3 regions of the Vibrio sp. SCSIO 43136 genome follow, and region 1 is predicted to be linked to each of the others. Evidence: riboswitches for the same ligand, from Rfam matches in the RefSeq annotation. Region 1 holds a riboswitch; each other region holds the start of a gene.
What was found. A riboswitch is a leader RNA that binds a small molecule or an ion and turns the genes downstream of it on or off. The one in region 1 is predicted to bind thiamine pyrophosphate.
Positions count from the first base shown of each region.

Region 2: another riboswitch for thiamine pyrophosphate. It lies ahead of thiD (bifunctional hydroxymethylpyrimidine kinase/phosphomethylpyrimidine kinase); the one in region 1 lies ahead of thiB (thiamine ABC transporter substrate binding subunit).
Region 3: another riboswitch for thiamine pyrophosphate. It lies ahead of thiC (phosphomethylpyrimidine synthase ThiC); the one in region 1 lies ahead of thiB (thiamine ABC transporter substrate binding subunit).

Region 1 is NZ_CP071848.1:2,765,204-2,771,045, reverse strand. It holds gene ppa (inorganic diphosphatase) at 1-428, opposite strand, end outside; gene fbp (class 1 fructose-bisphosphatase) at 523-1,539, opposite strand; gene mpl (UDP-N-acetylmuramate:L-alanyl-gamma-D-glutamyl-meso-diaminopimelate ligase) at 1,873-3,225, shown strand; gene J4N39_RS12970 (flavin prenyltransferase UbiX) at 3,235-3,858, shown strand; TPP riboswitch at 3,916-4,009, shown strand; gene thiB (thiamine ABC transporter substrate binding subunit) at 4,052-5,044, shown strand; gene thiP (thiamine/thiamine pyrophosphate ABC transporter permease ThiP) at 5,142-5,842, shown strand, end outside.
Region 2 is NZ_CP071849.1:850,723-856,564, forward strand. It holds gene J4N39_RS18665 (TDT family transporter) at 1-460, opposite strand, end outside; gene J4N39_RS18670 (EAL domain-containing protein) at 1,049-1,843, opposite strand; gene ylqF (ribosome biogenesis GTPase YlqF) at 1,992-2,936, opposite strand; TPP riboswitch at 3,274-3,384, shown strand; gene thiD (bifunctional hydroxymethylpyrimidine kinase/phosphomethylpyrimidine kinase) at 3,472-4,317, shown strand; gene J4N39_RS18685 (ABC transporter ATP-binding protein) at 4,307-5,059, shown strand; partial or broken gene J4N39_RS18690 (ABC transporter permease) at 5,136-5,842, shown strand, end outside.
Region 3 is NZ_CP071848.1:3,115,770-3,121,611, reverse strand. It holds rRNA gene J4N39_RS14670 (23S ribosomal RNA) at 1-758, shown strand, start outside; rRNA gene rrf (5S ribosomal RNA) at 936-1,052, shown strand; tRNA gene J4N39_RS14660 (tRNA-Asp) at 1,095-1,171, shown strand; tRNA gene J4N39_RS14655 (tRNA-Trp) at 1,239-1,315, shown strand; gene J4N39_RS14650 (MFS transporter) at 1,668-2,834, opposite strand; gene crcB (fluoride efflux transporter CrcB) at 3,056-3,445, shown strand; TPP riboswitch at 3,515-3,626, shown strand; gene thiC (phosphomethylpyrimidine synthase ThiC) at 3,746-5,674, shown strand; gene thiE (thiamine phosphate synthase) at 5,674-5,842, shown strand, end outside.

The DNA.
Region 1 (5,842 bases):
TTGTATCGCTCGAAAAACTGATTGATCTGCGCTTTGAGTAACTCAGGAATATCACCTACATCTTGGATGTGGTCGTACTCTTTACTTAACTTGCTGTGCGGAACAGCAAACACCTTGGCATCTTCTCCTGACTCATCACTCATTTTCAGCACGCCGACAGGACGACAGCGGATCACCGACCCAGGTAGCAGTGGGTATGGGGTCGGTACGAGTACGTCGACCGGATCGCCATCAAGAGAAAGCGTGTCATTTACATAGCCGTAGTTACATGGGTAGAACATTGGCGCTGCCATAAATCGATCGACGAACACGGCGCCAGTGTCTTTATCGACTTCATACTTAATAGGGTCGGCGTTGGCTGGAATTTCGATCACGACATAAATATCGTCTGGGAGGGATTTCCCTGCAGGGATGTGCTTGAGGCTCATTGGCTTTCCTTTGCTTTACTTTTCAGTCGGGTTGTACAAAGTGTAGCCGCTTTTGGAGATAAAAAAACGGCCGCCAAGGCGACCGTTTTCACTTTTAGTCCATATCGCGATAGAACTCTAAAAAGGATTCCACCTTTTTCACCATGTTCTTTGAACCTACGAAGAATGGAACGCGTTGGTGCAGTTCGGTCGGTTCAATGTCTAGGATGCGACGGAAACCATCCGAGGCCTCACCACCCGCTTGTTCAGCTAGGAAAGCGATTGGGTTGCACTCGTAAAGTAGGCGCAGCTTGCCATTTGGGTGCGCTTGTGTGCTCGGGTAAAGGTAGATACCGCCTTTGATCAGGTTACGGTGGAAATCAGAAACTAGAGATCCGATGTAACGAGAGGTGTATGGACGACCTTTTTCAGGCACGTTTTCCTGGCAGTACTTGATGTACTTTTTCACCCCAGACGGGAAACGAATGTAGTTACCTTCGTTGATTGAGTAAATCTGGCCATCTTCAGGGGTCATCATGTTCTCATGAGATAGGCAGAACACCCCAAGTGATGGGTCATAAGTAAAGCCATGCACGCCTTTACCCGTGGTGTACACCAGCATGGTTGATGAACCATAGATGATGTAGCCTGCTGCTACCTGCTTGTTGCCCGGTTGAAGAAAATCTTCTTCAGTAGGTGTGGTGCCGATTGGCGATACACGGCGGTAGATTGAGAAAATAGTACCGACAGACACGTTTACGTCGATGTTAGATGAGCCATCGAGTGGGTCCATCAACACCACGTACTTAGCGTTTTTGTTCAATTCTTTGTTGAACACTACCGCTTCGTCTTCTTCTTCGCTTGCTACACCACATACTTGGTCACGAGCTTCCAATGCCGCTTTGAATTTGTCGTTGGCATAGACGTCAAGTTTTTGCTGGGCTTCACCTTGAACGTTATCAGAGCCCACAGCGCCCATGATGTCGACCAAACCTGCCTTGTTGATCTCACGGTTTACAATCTTTGCAGCAAGTTTGATCGAACCAAGCAGGGAAGACAGCTCGCCGCTAGCATGGGGAAAGTCATTTTGTTTTTCGACGATGTATTCACCGAGGGTGCGAATATCTGACATCTTTTATCCTTTGCAGTCAATATTGGGGGATTTCTGACGTAACTCACTTGAATGGGGAAGGGCTCTAAGCCAAGATAGGCGGAGCTCTAGCGATGCACTTGGTATCGCAACAGTCAGTAAACATCAGTTAAGGTCGGCATACCTTCTAAAGAGGCTTATTCGCCAACTCTCATATTCTATCGCCCTGATCTTTTTAATGGTAATGAAGTAACTGGCTTGTTACGCCGGTGTTTATATCTTTCTCGCTAAAATTTATGCCAATTCTCTTCAGGGCGTTGGCGAGTGTTTTTCTACCAAATTGTATGACAATTGGTAAGTACAAGGATCGCATTTATGCATATTCATATTCTCGGAATTTGTGGCACATTCATGGGTGGGCTGGCAATGTTGGCAAGACAGTTAGGTCATCGAGTGACAGGTTGTGACGCAAACGTTTACCCGCCCATGAGTACTATGCTTGAAGAGCAAGGTATTGAGATCATACAAGGGTACGATCCGGTGCAATTGGAGCCCAAGCCAGATTTGGTGGTGGTTGGCAACGCAATGAGCCGTGGAAATCCGTGTGTAGAATATGTGCTTAATCACAACATTCGCTATACGTCGGGCCCGCAATGGCTGCAAGATCATTTGTTGCATGACCGCTGGGTATTGGCTGTATCGGGTACTCACGGCAAGACGACAACCTCGAGCATGTTGGCATGGATTTTAGAGGATTGCGGCTATCAACCAGGTTTTCTGGTTGGTGGTGTTTTAGGCAATTTTGGTATTTCGGCGCGATTAGGCGAAAGCATGTTCTTTGTGGTCGAAGCCGATGAGTATGACAGTGCTTTTTTCGACAAGCGTTCTAAGTTTGTTCACTACCACCCTCGCACATTAGTACTCAACAACCTAGAGTTCGATCATGCAGACATCTTTGACGATCTTGAAGCGATCAAGCGACAATTTCACCACTTAGTGCGTACAGTACCCGGTAACGGTAAGTTGTTATTTCCTGCGCAAGATACGGCAATTGAAGATGTTTTACACCGAGGTTGCTGGTCTGAAACCGAGCAATCAGGGGTAGAAACTGGCTGGCAAGCCAAAAAACACCATCCTGACGGCAGTGATTTTGATGTTTATTTCGAAAATTCGCTGGTTGGACGAGTTAAATGGGATCTTGTTGGTGAGCACAACGTAAATAATGCACTGATGGCGATTGCTGCGGCACGTCATGTCGGTGTTACGCCTGAGTTAGCTTGTGGTGCATTGGCTCGCTTTATTAACACTAAGCGTCGATTAGAGCTTAAAGGCGAACAAGGTCAGGTCAAAGTGTATGACGACTTTGCCCATCACCCAACCGCTATCGAGTTAACGTTGCAAGGACTGCGGGATAAAGTCGGCAGTGAACGAATTTTGGCGGTATTTGAGCCTCGTTCAAGTACGATGAAAATTGGTACTCACAAAGATCAAATTGCAGACTCATTGGCAAGCGCTGACCAAGTGTTTTTATTCCAGCCAGACATCGGTTGGCAGGTGACAGATGTTGCACAGCAGTGCCAGCAGCCCGCTCAAACGAGCGATGATATTGACCAGCTGGTGCAGAAAATTGTCACAGCGACCAAACCGGGTGACAACATTCTAGTGATGAGCAACGGCGGATTTGGTGGTATTCATCAAAAGCTGCTCGATGCGCTAGCAACCAACTAAAATAGAGTTATGAAACGAGCAGATAAAGCCATCACCTTGGCATGGACTGGAGCCTCTGGGGCTCCTTACGGAATCAAGTTGTTGCAAAGTTTGATTGCTGCAGATTATCAAGTGTTTCTACTGATCTCATCTGCAGCTCGAGTCGTGCTCGCAACTGAGCACGGACTTAAATTGCCCAGCGGACCCGACGCAGCAAAGCAGGTCCTCGTGGAGCATCTTAGCTGTGATCCAGACAAACTCGTGGTGTGTGGAAAAGAAGATTGGTTTTCTCCAGTGGCATCAGGCTCGGCTGCACCCAAGCAAATGATAGTCTGTCCGTGTAGCGCAGGCAGTGTTGCCGCTATTGCACATGGCATGTCGGACAATCTAATAGAGCGCGCCGCAGATGTGGTTATGAAAGAACGTGGCCAGCTGATCTTAGTGGTTCGCGAAACCCCATTTTCAACTCTGCATCTTGAAAATATGCACAAGCTATCGCAGATGGGCGTAACCATCATGCCAGCCGCCCCTGGCTTCTATCATCAGCCTCAGTCTATCGATGATTTGATCGACTTTATGGTGGCGCGCATACTGGACCACCTAGGCATTGAACAAGGTTTGGTCGGGCGCTGGGGCTATGATCAACGTCAATAATTGATGTGGCTGATAGGTTAATAAAAGATTACAATGTGACATTCTTAAATCGGAATTAAGAACTCATTGGGGTGCTGCGTGTAGCGGCTGAGAAAATACCCATCGACCTGAACCAGATAATGCTGGCGTAGGAATTGAGTGATCATCTCTCAACCCTGTGCCGCTCACCTAACGCAAAGGATAGGAGCGAGCAGTGAAAAAAACACTGACTGCGGTAGCGTTGACTACCATGTTCACTTCGGCTGCCATGGCAGCTACACCCACACTAACGGTATATACCTACGACTCATTTGCTGCTGACTGGGGCCCGGGCCCGAAAGTTAAACAGGCTTTTGAAGCTCAATGTGGCTGTCAGCTTGATTTAGTCGCACTAGATGACGGTGTATCGATTCTTAACCGTCTGCGTTTGGAAGGTAAAAATACTAAGGCTGACGTGATCTTAGGACTAGATAACAACCTGGTTGCTGAAGCAAAGCAAACGGGGCTGCTTACTGAGCACCAAGTTGACACCAGTAAACTGGTTCTGCCTCAAGCATGGAATGACAAGACATTCGTTCCGTATGACTACGGCTATTTTGCGTTTGTCTACAACAGCAAAAAATTGACCAACCCACCAACAAGCTTGAAAGAGTTAGTTGAAGAGCGAGACGATCTTAAGGTGATTTACCAAGATCCTCGTACCTCTACACCGGGCCAAGGTTTGATGTTATGGATGAAGCACGTATACGGTGACGACGTTTCTGCAGCATGGCAGCAACTTGCTGCTAAGACAGTGACAGTCACTAAGGGCTGGAGTGAAGCTTACTCTATGTTCTTAAAAGGTGAGTCTGATATGGTGCTGTCTTACACTACCTCACCGGCTTATCACATGATTGCTGAAGGTGATTTTGACTACGCTGCGGCCACCTTTAAAGAAGGCCACTACATGCAAGTCGAGGTTGCGGCTAAGGTGAAAGCCAGCAAACAACCAGAGCTTTCTGAGCAATTTATGCAGTTCATTTTAAGTGACGGATTCCAAAATGCGATGCCAACAGGCAACTGGATGTATCCAGTGACTACGGTTGAGCTTCCAGCAGATTTCTATCAGCTGGATTTGCCAAAAACGCCACTGAGCTTTACGGCAGAAGAAGTCGCCACCGAGCGCAAACGCTGGGTACGTGAGTGGCAAAGTGCGTTGGTAAATTAATCGGTTGAGGTGTGGCTTGTACAATCAAGCTCGCACCTCGAAACTTAACTATTTGACCATGCCTATTGCATGGTCTTTTTCTTGGAAACCACGATCAGTGAACCCCATCCCTAAAGCAGGCTATTTCGTTTCTCTGCTTATCCTGCTGCTGGTGGGAGGGGCATTATCATCTCTGCTTAGCTATGCTCCGTCGCTTAATCCGATGCAGGTAGTGAGCGATCCCTATTACTGGCACGTCACCCAGTTCAGTTTTTATCAAGCCACACTTTCGATGCTACTCAGCGTTGGTTTTGCCATCCCTGTGGCGCATGCCTTATCAAGAGTGCATTTTCGAGGCAAAGGGTTACTGCTCAAGCTTTTTTCATCGACTTTAGTGTTGCCAGTGTTGGTGGGCGTGTTTGGCTTACTGGCTATCTACGGTAATAGTGGGTTGCTCAACCGATATTTTGGCTGGTCATATTCTATCTATGGTTTGAATGGAATTTTGCTGGCGCACGTGTTTTTTAATCTGCCTTATGCTTCGAGATTATTGCTGCAAGCCCTAGAAACGATTCCTGCTGAGCAACACAAGTTGGCGGCTCATCTTGGTATGAACAGTTGGCAAAAGTTTCGCTTTGTTGAGTGGCCAAGAATGCGACAGCAATTGCCACATGTTGCGGGGCTGGTGTTTATGCTCTGTTTTACCAGTTTTGCTACCGTGATGGCGCTCGGTGGAGGGCCTAAGTCCACCACGATTGAGCTCGCGATTTTCCAAGCAATTAAATATGACTTCGACCTGCAAGCCGGGGCAATGTTAGC
Region 2 (5,842 bases), on a different replicon from region 1:
GTTGCGAACCGGCCAACGAGCTACTGATCATCCCCACCGGGTAGAGAAACCAGCTTGGAACGATATTAGATATCTTGAACGAACGAATTTGGAAGAAAAAGAAGAAACAGAGCATGGTGAAATGCATGCTTAACGCAAGTACCCATAATGGTAAGGCTAGCGTTGGCAAAACGAGCGCCAAATAGTCACATAGTATCAGTACTGCCATGCTGATAGGGGCCATCAAGCTACCGCTTAGAGGGTGGCGAATCTCAGCAATAAATCGAGAATAACTGGTGAAATACCTTAAAATTACGGGCAACAGCAAACAAAAGCCAATAAACGCACATAACGGACGTAGCCAGGTACTAAATCCTTCGTGATATAAACTCCAAGCTTGGCCTAAACCTATGATTCCCAGCGCTAGAGATGACTGGGATAGGGGAACTTGAGGTGTACGGTATTTAGGCAGCCAGTTCAATGTGGGTCCTTGTTTGCGCAAAATTTTAGGTGAACTATAGCGGATCTAGTAAAAAACGCAGTAAAAAACTTAATCTAGTTATGGTTATGTAGAGATTTCTTTCCGATTGGTTTGAAAACATAACTTACATGAAAGTTAACGATTAAGATGAATGAGTTGCTGGTCTTGCACACTAGGTTCTATGACTTCTTCGGCTTAAAGTATAGCGGGTAAGCAACATAATCCCAGTCGTAATTATGGAAATTACTTTTTCAAATATGCAGCTCAAGTAGTAAGAACTGGAAGGAATATCGCTGTGAAGTGGGTTCAAATTCTAGTCATTATTGCTGCACTAACTTGAAATACGGTGCTGTTGTGCCATAGTTAAGCCGTAAGGCAAACATATCTGCAATAAGGAGAGTAAAGGTTGCTTTACCACAATTTGGAAGGAATCTTAGAATAGATATTCAATACCTCGTTTTTAGTTAGGCTCGATGTAGCCCTGATCGCAAACTCACGATATGAGTAACGAGGAGGAAGGCGCGCTTTCATAGTGCGCCTTTTTGTTTGTTGTCAAATTAAAGTTATCACAAGGTCAACACGCCCTAGTTAAGCGACTTGAACCGTTTCTAATCCTAGAGGTTTGGGTTTCGCTAAAAAATACCCTTGGAAATAATCGATATTTAGCGCAAGCATCGCCGAAAATTGTTCTGGTGTTTCAATTCCTTCTATCACAGTGGCCGATGCATGTTGTTGAGCGACTTGTAATGCGTGGTAGAGAGGTTCCACATTCCCTTGCATATACTTCTTTAGCAATCCACGGTCTATTTTAACGATATCCGGTTGAAGGGCTGCAACTCGTTGAGCTGTCGATGCCATGCTCCCGTAGTCGTCAACAGCCACACCAAATCCGTGCTCGCGTAAGTGGTTTGCAGCGCCGACTAGACGGTTTTCATTCAAAGCATGTTGTTCAACGATTTCCATCACTAACTGTTGGTTACTGATTTCTAACTCTTTTAAGCGACGATTGATCAAATCAACGCTTGATGGGTTGCTCGGTGCTGATTCGGTACTTGCAGGAAGCATATTTAAGAACAGCTTTAGATGTGACTTGTTGGATTGGGCAAAATTGCGGATATGCATCGCCCTAGCAAGACGGTCGACATTTATTCGGTCTTGAAGATCATAGCTTTTGGTGTGGAAGAACACATCTGGGGTGATAGGGGTGTTACAGTTTCGTTGATTGATTCTGACTAACGCTTCGTATCCGACGAGTTTGTTATGGCGATCGTAAATGGCTTGAAAACAGCTACTCAGTTTCCAAAGCTTATAATCAATGCTGTATAGACCTTGCTCATCAACAGAAAAGTACTGCTCAAACTGCTCTTGTCGACTAAAAATCATTAAGGTTCGCCATAAAACAAAATGCCAAAAGAACGCTTATTTTACAACTCAAATTAATAAATTACGACCTCTAAGCATCAGATTTTTGTTAATAATGGTAAATGATTTGATATGGACCCAAAAAAGGAGGCGTGCGCCTCCTTTTGACTTATCGTTTGTTTTTAAGATAGCGTTTACGGCGTTCTTCTTTCTTCTTGGCTTTTTCTTCGGCCTTTCTTGCAGTCTCTATTTCAACTTGAACTAGCTCTTCAGTGATCATCTCTGGGTGTTCTAGAGTGATTCGACCTAAAGTGCCATTTCTGAGTTCATGTAGAAGTATTTCAGAGGCTTTATGCAAGTCAACACGACCACCAGCTCTTAGTGCACCACGTTTTGAACCAATCGCTTCCATTAGCTCCAAATCAGACTCTGGCAACTCTTCGATTTGATAACGCTCTTTGAGTTTCTCTGGATAAGCTTTGGCCAAATACTCAACGGTATAAAAAGCAACCTCGTCGTATTCCATTGCCGTGTCTTTTACCGCCCCAGTTGCTGCCAGACGAAAACCACTGTGAGGGTTTTCTACTTTTGGCCACAAGATCCCCGGAGTATCCGATAGCACGATGCCATTTTGTAGGTTAATGCGCTGTTGGCGACGGGTAACGGCCGGTTGGTTACCTGTTTGAGCAATCGTTCGACCAGCAAGGGTATTGATAATGGTAGATTTTCCAACGTTAGGTATGCCCATGATCATGGTACGAATGTTTTTACCAATCTCTTCACGGTGAGGAGCAAGCTTACGGCACAACTCAAGGATCTTATTTACCTCATTTTGGTTGGTCGTAGTAATCGCCATCGCCTTAACGTTGCTTTCTTTCTCAAGATGGTCAATCCAAACTTGGGTCATCTCAGGGTCAGCTAAGTCGCGCTTGTTGAGCACTTTGACCACCGGCTTATCACCACGGATTTGAGAGATCATCGGGTTTTCACTACTAAAAGGGATACGTGCGTCTAGTACTTCGATGATGACATCAATGGTAGGAACGGCTTCTTCGATCTCTTTACGTGCTTTATGCATGTGACCAGGAAACCACTGAATAGTGTTGTTAACCATTTGAAAAATTTACCTTTGGTTTTTGATTTTGCTAGTAATAACCACCTATTTCCGCCTCAAAAACGAACTAAGAGAAAGCAGGGAATATAAAAATGCGAGTTTAACCAGCGTTTGCTGTGATCATAGTAACATTTTATGTAAATTGCTGAAATGCCATAAGGGATTAGTCTTTCAGACTCGGGCTATCACTATTATTTAAAGAGCTTGCTTTATCGCAAAGACAAGGAGGTAATAAATACTGTGTAAATTGTCACCAACGTCAGGGCTGGACTAGCAATTAAATGAGAAAAAGTCACATTTAAGGGTGTGCGCCACCGTAAACTGCTGCTACTATTGAGCGAAATAGTCGGGGGGCAAATGCAACTTATTGTATTTGCTGAGATCGATTTCGAGACCCGTTGAACCTGATTCAGTTAGCACTGACGTAGGGAACTATTAGCATCACCAAGCCTAGAGTGTATTTATACCGCTGCGCCTGCAGTGTTGTCGCACGTATTTAGGCTTGGGTCGTTATGGTTTTCTATGTCTGAAAGAAATGGAAAACCACATGACGCAACACTCTACTCTTCGTACTCCTATCGTTCTTACCATTGCAGGATCAGACAGTGGCGGCGGCGCTGGCATTCAAGCCGATATTAAGGCGATTTCTGCGACTGGCAGCTATGCGTGCTCAGTTATCACTGCAATTACTTCTCAAAATACTCAAGGCGTTTCTGCCATTTTTCCTATTGCCTTGGACCACGTGGCAAGCCAACTAGATGCGGTGTTTACCGATCTCAACGTTGTTGCAGTAAAGATCGGAATGCTAGCTGACTCTAATATCATCAAAGTGGTCGCAGATAAAATTCGCCTGTACCAGCCAAACTATCTCGTGGTTGACCCAGTGATGGTTGCGACAAGTGGTGATTTGCTTCTTGAACAGGCAGCGATTAGCACTCTCAAGCAAGAATTGCTGCCTCTTGCAGATATCATCACTCCCAATTTACCCGAAGGTGCGGCTTTGACGGGCTTGCCAGTCCCTAACAGCGAATCTGAAATGCAGGAGATGATTTCTGATTTGCGAGCACTTGGTGCTACGGCGGTGTTATTAAAAGGCGGCCATTTAGATAAGGACGAAAACAGTAATGATCTATTGATTACGTCTGATTCAGCAACCTTAGTTAGCGCCAAACGAGTGGCAACCAAAAATACCCACGGCACGGGCTGCACGCTTTCCTCGGCGATTGCTTCTTATCTGGCTCATGGCAATCCTATCGACCAGGCAGTATCGCTGGGTAAATCTTATATTTCTCAAGCGATAGCTCATGCAGACGAGCTTGAGGTGGGCAAAGGGCACGGCCCAGTAAATCACTTCTTCAAAGGTCATGCCGATGTCCGCTAACTCGGTTTCGATAGAAATCAGCGATGGGTATTTGCGCTACCAAAATTCAAATATCGCCACCCTAGAGGGATTGAATCTAAAGCTAGACTCCGGCCAATGGACAGTGCTGCTTGGTCGCAGCGGCTGTGGCAAAACCACGATCTTACGTTATCTAGCGGGTCTACTTGAAGGGCAAGTGCATTGGCAGGGGCAATTATCTACTTGTGATCAACTTCCTGTAGATGATCGCATTGCGTATATGGCGCAGCAAGACCTGTTACTGCCGTGGCTCAGCGTGATAGACAATGTTTGTCTTGGAGAGCGTTTTAGTGCGTCTGCGAATCTCGACGCTAGATCCCAAGCTACTCAACTGATTGAGCTCGTGGGCTTGTCTGAATACCTAGAAGCTACACCAGACAAATTGTCAGGAGGGATGCGTCAGCGGGTTGCTTTAGCGAGAACGCTAATGCAGAACAAGCCAGTTGTGTTAATGGATGAACCTTTTTCAGCGCTTGATGCAGTCAATCGTCATAAATTACAAACACTTGCACATCAGCTACTCAAAGACAAAACCGTAGTGTTGATCACGCATGATCCCCAAGAAGCGGTTCGACTAGCAGACAGATTGTATGTGTTAGAAGGCATGCCAGCTAAGGCAGGATCTATCAGTGTGCCTTCAAGTCAAACGCCAAGAAAACTCAGCGAAGAAACCGCTCATTTACAACAGCAGATTTTAGAAGTGTTGGAGCGTGACCATGAATGACTTGGCTGAACACCAAACGCTTACAAGCAAGACAGTTTCACAGCCTCTAACAAAAGGCTTTAATCAATCGTTAGTTCGGTTAGTTGTCAGTTGTGTAGTCATTCTAGGCCTGTGGCAGGGCTGTGTAGTGATGTTTGAGCTGCCAAGTTTTATATTGCCAGCGCCTCTAGAGGTGTTTAGCAAACTGATAGAGCGACAAGAGGTATTGCTTAAGCACACATGGGTGACTGCGCAGGAGATCTTACTTGGTCTGGCTTTGGGCTTATCAATGGGGCTGCTTTTTGCACTACAGATGTTGTTATTTGAACCGCTTAAACGATGGCTTCTACCCATTTTGATTGCCAGTCAAGCCGTACCTGTGTTTGCAATCGCTCCCGTATTGATGCTTTGGCTTGGATATGGCATCGCTTCGAAAGTGGTGATGGCGGCAATCATTATTTTCTTTCCTGTAACCACTTGCTGTTACGACGGCTTGCGCAACACCCCAACAGGTTATCTTGATCTGGCTAAAACCATGGGGGCCACCAAGTGGCAGAGACTACGTCACATCCAACTACCCGCTTCTTTGCCAACTTTAGCTTCAGGCATACGGGTTGCAGTGGTCGTCGCACCTATAGGTGCTGTTGTTGGAGAGTGGGTTGGCTCCAGCGAGGGGTTGGGGTATCTGATGCTGCAAGCCAATGCACGAATGATCATCGATGAAATGTTTGCGGCGCTGTTTATTTTGGCGCTGCTGTCCGTTTCGCTTTATTACCTGACAGACATACTTCTTAAAAAGCTGAT
Region 3 (5,842 bases), 350 kb from region 1:
AGTTCAAGTGGAGCCGTCCTTGAAATACCACCCTTGTAGTGTTGATGTTCTAACTTAGACCCCTAATCGGGGTTGAGGACAGTGCCTGGTGGGTAGTTTGACTGGGGCGGTCTCCTCCCAAAGAGTAACGGAGGAGCACGAAGGTGGGCTAAACACGGTTGGACATCGTGTGGTTAGTGCAATGGCATAAGCCCGCTTGACTGCGAGAATGACAATTCGAGCAGGTGCGAAAGCAGGTCATAGTGATCCGGTGGTTCTGTATGGAAGGGCCATCGCTCAACGGATAAAAGGTACTCCGGGGATAACAGGCTGATACCGCCCAAGAGTTCATATCGACGGCGGTGTTTGGCACCTCGATGTCGGCTCATCACATCCTGGGGCTGAAGTCGGTCCCAAGGGTATGGCTGTTCGCCATTTAAAGTGGTACGCGAGCTGGGTTTAGAACGTCGTGAGACAGTTCGGTCCCTATCTGCCGTGGGCGTTGGAAGATTGAAGGGGGCTGCTCCTAGTACGAGAGGACCGGAGTGGACGAACCTCTGGTGTTCGGGTTGTCATGCCAATGGCATTGCCCGGTAGCTAAGTTCGGAATCGATAACCGCTGAAAGCATCTAAGCGGGAAGCGAGCCCTGAGATGAGTCTTCCCTGGCACTTTAAGTGTCCTAAAGGGTTGTTCGAGACTAGAACGTTGATAGGCAGGGTGTGTAAGCGTTGTGAGGCGTTGAGCTAACCTGTACTAATTGCCCGTGAGGCTTAACCATACAACACCCAAGGGGTTTTGATGGACTCAAAGCTAAGAACGAATTGAATGTGTAGAGACGGTAAACGGCGAGCGGCTAAGGGCCGACGGCGTGAGAACAAAGAACAGCTTTCCAGATGATTATCGCTAGACCCCGTTGGCCGAATGCCGATGGCCGTTTACCGATAAACAGAATTTGCTTGGCGACCATAGCATTGTGGACCCACCTGATTTCCATGCCGAACTCAGAAGTGAAACGCAATAGCGCCGATGGTAGTGTGGGGCTTCCCCATGTGAGAGTAGGACATCGCCAGGCTTTAATTTTGGACACTTGCTCAAATAGCAAGTACGCCACTGCGGAGTGGTAGTTCAGTTGGTTAGAATACCGGCCTGTCACGCCGGGGGTCGCGGGTTCGAGTCCCGTCCACTCCGCCACTTATTCGAAAGCCTCGCTATTGCGAGGTTTTTTTGAATCTAGCGTTTGCTGGATTTATAAAAATTTAGGGGTGTAGCTCCAATTGGCAGAGCAGCGGATTCCAAATCCGCGTGTTGGGAGTTCGAATCTCTCCACCCCTGCCACACACAGAAGCCTCGTCGAACGACGGGGCTTTTTCGTATCTATCGCTTTTCCAAAGCGAGTGTTGGGAGCTGGAGCGCCAGCCCGGTCGAATCTCTCCACCCCTGCCATCTTAAAAGCCTCGTCGAAAGACGGGGCTTTTTTGCGTTTATAGGCTTTAGCGAACGATGGAGGTTTTTCGTACTTCGGGAAAGGGGACGCTTTGCTAACGGACGCTTACGCTAAGGGGAAAAGGGAAGAGCCAAAAGAATTGCTTTCTTGGACTAATACGAGAGCGGAAAACCTTTGAAGGCTGTTTACCATATAAAACAAAGCCTCGGACTTAGTGCCGAGGCTTTGTTGTTTTTGAGGGGCTTAGCCCTCTTCAGCCGCCAACTGGCCTTGTTGTATTGATTGTGCAGAACTTGTAGATGCTACGACCATTACACCAGTTAATATGATGAATAAGGTTGCCCATACATAGCCCATGCTAAAGCCGTAAGCTTCAACGATGGCACCGAGTACACCTGGGCCGATTGCACCGCCCATAGGCAGCACAAAAGCCATCATGACAGTGTACTTACCCGTTTGGTCGTTATCCGTTACTAGAGCCATTAGAGACGCTATTAGGAACTGTAGTAGGGCATTAATCAAACATACTGCGACGATAAAGGTAAGCGTGGATGGGAACCACTGTAGCAATGCTAAAGTAACAAGTGATATTGCTAAGCCAGATAAGATCAAAGAGCGGTGTGAGTATTTTGCTCCGAATGCTACACAGCAAAGTGCACCACCGATCCCGGCGAGAATAGATCCTGAGATCGTCATGCCAATAAGATCTGAGCCGATCCCCATATCTGACCCGATGCGCTCTACAAAGCCCCACAAACCGGCAAACGTACCAGCTTGGAAAAAAAGGGCAAATGAGGCTAGAAGTGCAGGTAAATTTAGCTTGCTACCTTTCTCACTTGCTTGCTCTTTGGCGAGGAAATTGGCAGGTAGATTTACTAGTGAGACTAGTGAAAGCGCATAGATGGCTAATACTGTCCAGATGAAGCCAGCAAAACCAAACTGAGCTTGTACTATGCTAGTGACGACATAGACCAAGATACCCGCTGATACCATCTCAAGCACTAACTTCCAACCATAGGCTTTATCAGGGTTGTGCGCAGCGCTCAGAATCGCAAGAGAAATGGTGAAAACAATGCCGGAGCCAAAACCGATAGCTGCCATCACAAGGTGCACATTGTCTGCAGTAGTCACCGTTAATCCATAACTGCCTATCGCCATCAATGCATAACCAATGCTTGAGACCAATTTCCAAGGTGTACGTTTGACCCAAAATGGAGAGAAAAGGGCAACAAGGGCAAACGCACCTAGATAAGCACTGCCGAGCAAACCAAGTTGTTCGTCGTTGAGACCGAACTGCTGAGCAATGCTCGATAGATATAGTGGAAAGGCGTTAAATACTAACGCACCCGCTGCGGCTAATGCGCATGCGGCAAATATAGCGCCTCGTGTAATTTGGGTGGAAACACTCATGGTATGCACTCCTTGCATGTTGTTAAATTGTTAACAAGTAAAGCAAGGAAAGCGTTATTGGTATCTAATTCAATTGCACTAGTTTACAAAGGTGACTCCTGTAACTTTTTCATAGTTATCTTGAATGGTGTGCAATGTGTTATAGATCTTTGCGTGGATTAGGCTCGAATTCTTGTTTGAAATGCTTAAACTAGGAGCAAGATTTTTATGGAACTACAATTATGAGTCAGGCGTATATATTAGGTTGCATTGCTTTGGGTGGTGCTTTTGGTGCATGTTCTAGATACTTGGTTTCTGAAGCTTGTGTCGCTATGTTTGGTCGTGGTTTCCCATATGGCACATTAACCGTCAATGTCGTTGGTTCTCTTATTATGGGGATGTTAATTGCGGCGTTTGAAAGTGAACTGCTAGCGACCCAGCCATGGCGCCAGATTATTGGTCTTGGCTTCTTAGGTGCATTGACGACCTTCTCCACATTTTCTATGGATAACGTATTGCTTATGCAGCAGGGGGCATTTTTCAAGATGGGGCTCAACGTACTACTCAATGTGGTACTCAGCATCTCAGCTGCATGGATTGGTTTTCAGCTGATTATGCGGGCGAGCCTATAGTTGATGTAAAACAGAGATCAGATTTGTTAAAGAGTAGTGGTTATGTCGCTGCTCTTTTTTTATAATTGTCGTCACTTGTCGGAGTGCTTCGCTCTTTTTAGAGCATAGCTGAGACCGCATTGCGGGATCCGTTGAACCTGATCAGGCTAATACCTGCGAAGGGAACAAGAGAAGATAACTGTACTAGCAGTTCCCACACTTATCTTATAGGGTTAGTAAGTACTAACATTGTACTTAAGCCCGCACCTCTTGTAGCACCATTCCGCCAAGCATTTCTCTAATAATACAAAGGAAAATGCTATGTCGAGTCGCAAACAAGCGAGACTGGAAGCGAAGAATTTCATCGATACTCTATCGGTGCAACCATACCCTAACTCAACCAAGGTTTACGTAGAAGGCAGCCGTGCCGATATCCGCGTACCCATGCGTGAAATCGCTTTGGCTGACAGCCTAATCGGCGGTACTAAGGAAAACCCAATCTTCGAACCGAATGAGCCTGTTCGAGTTTACGATACCTCTGGTGTCTATACCGACCCTGAGCATACCATCGATCTATATAATGGTTTACCTAAGATGCGTCAGGCATGGATCGACGAGCGAGCTGATACCGAGGTGCTTGATGACGTGAGCTCGGTTTACACCAAAGAGCGCCTTGAAGATGAAGCCCTGGATGAGCTTCGCTATGGTAACTTGCCTCCAATTCGTCGTGCGGTTACTGGCAAATGTGTTACCCAGATGCACTACGCACGTCAGGGCATTATTACTCCTGAGATGGAGTATATAGCGATTCGCGAAAACATGGGGCGTGCTAAGTATGCTGATGAGCAGCTAAATCGTCAGCACCCAGGGCAAAGCTTTGGTGCAAATTTGCCAAAAGAGATCACGCCAGAGTTTGTTCGCCAAGAAGTGGCGGAAGGCCGAGCAATTATCCCTCTTAACATCAACCACCCAGAAGCTGAGCCAATGATCATTGGCCGTAACTTCTTGGTGAAAGTTAATGCCAATATTGGTAACTCATCAGTGACGTCTTCTATTGAAGAAGAAGTAGAGAAACTGGTGTGGGGGACGCGCTGGGGCGGTGATACCGTAATGGACCTATCTACGGGTCGCAATATTCATGAGACTCGTGAATGGATCCTGCGCAATAGCCCAGTGCCAATCGGAACCGTGCCTATGTACCAAGCACTGGAGAAGGTAAACGGCATCGCAGAGGACCTAACCTGGGAAGTAATGCGAGATACCCTTATCGAGCAAGCTGAGCAGGGAGTGGATTACTTTACAATCCATGCTGGTCTCCGTCTGCACCATGTTCCAATGACCGCTCAACGTGTTACTGGCATCGTTTCTCGTGGTGGCTCTATCATTGCTAAATGGTGTCTAGCACACCACCAAGAAAGCTTCCTTTACGATAACTTCCGTGAGATTTGTGAGATCTGTGCCCAATACGATGTCTCGCTTTCTCTCGGTGACGGCCTGCGCCCCGGCTCTGTTGCAGATGCCAATGATGAGGCTCAGTTTGCCGAACTACGCACTCTAGGTGAGCTTACTAAGATTGCCTGGGAATATGACGTTCAGGTCATCATTGAGGGCCCTGGTCATATCCCAATGCACATGATCAAAGAGAACATGGATGAGCAGCTAGAGCATTGTCACGAGGCGCCATTCTACACCCTTGGTCCACTAACAACGGACATTGCACCGGGCTATGATCACATTACCTCTGGTATTGGTGCGGCGCTGATCGGTTGGTACGGCTGTGCCATGCTTTGTTATGTTACGCCAAAAGAGCACCTTGGCCTGCCAAACAAAGATGACGTTAAGGTTGGCTTGATTACCTATAAGCTCGCAGCGCATGCTGCAGACCTTGCCAAGGGGCATCCAGGCTCTCAGGTTCGCGATAATGCACTCTCTAAGGCTCGTTTTGAATTCCGTTGGGAAGACCAATTCAACCTTGCACTGGACCCAGATACTGCTCGTGCTTACCACGATGAAACCCTGCCTCAAGAGTCGGGCAAAGTAGCACACTTCTGTTCAATGTGTGGTCCTAAGTTCTGTTCAATGAAGATATCTCACGAGGTGCGTGAGTACGCCAAAGGTCTTGATGAGAACCAAGCGATTGAAGTGAAGTTACTCGACGATCCACTAGAAGGCATGAAGCAAAAATCAGAAGAGTTCAAAGCACAAGGCTCTCAATTGTACAAACTAGCTGAAGAAGTAAGCGAGTCATAATGAACCAATTGCTAATTCCTAATCAGTACCAACACCTAGTTGAACTCATTGAAGTAAACCTAGCGGTGGCGGCACAAGCTGATTTTGAAACTGGCAACATCGAGTTGGGCACCAGCCCAACTCACTTGTTCCAGATCCAAATTGACGGACAAAGCCAATCGATCAACT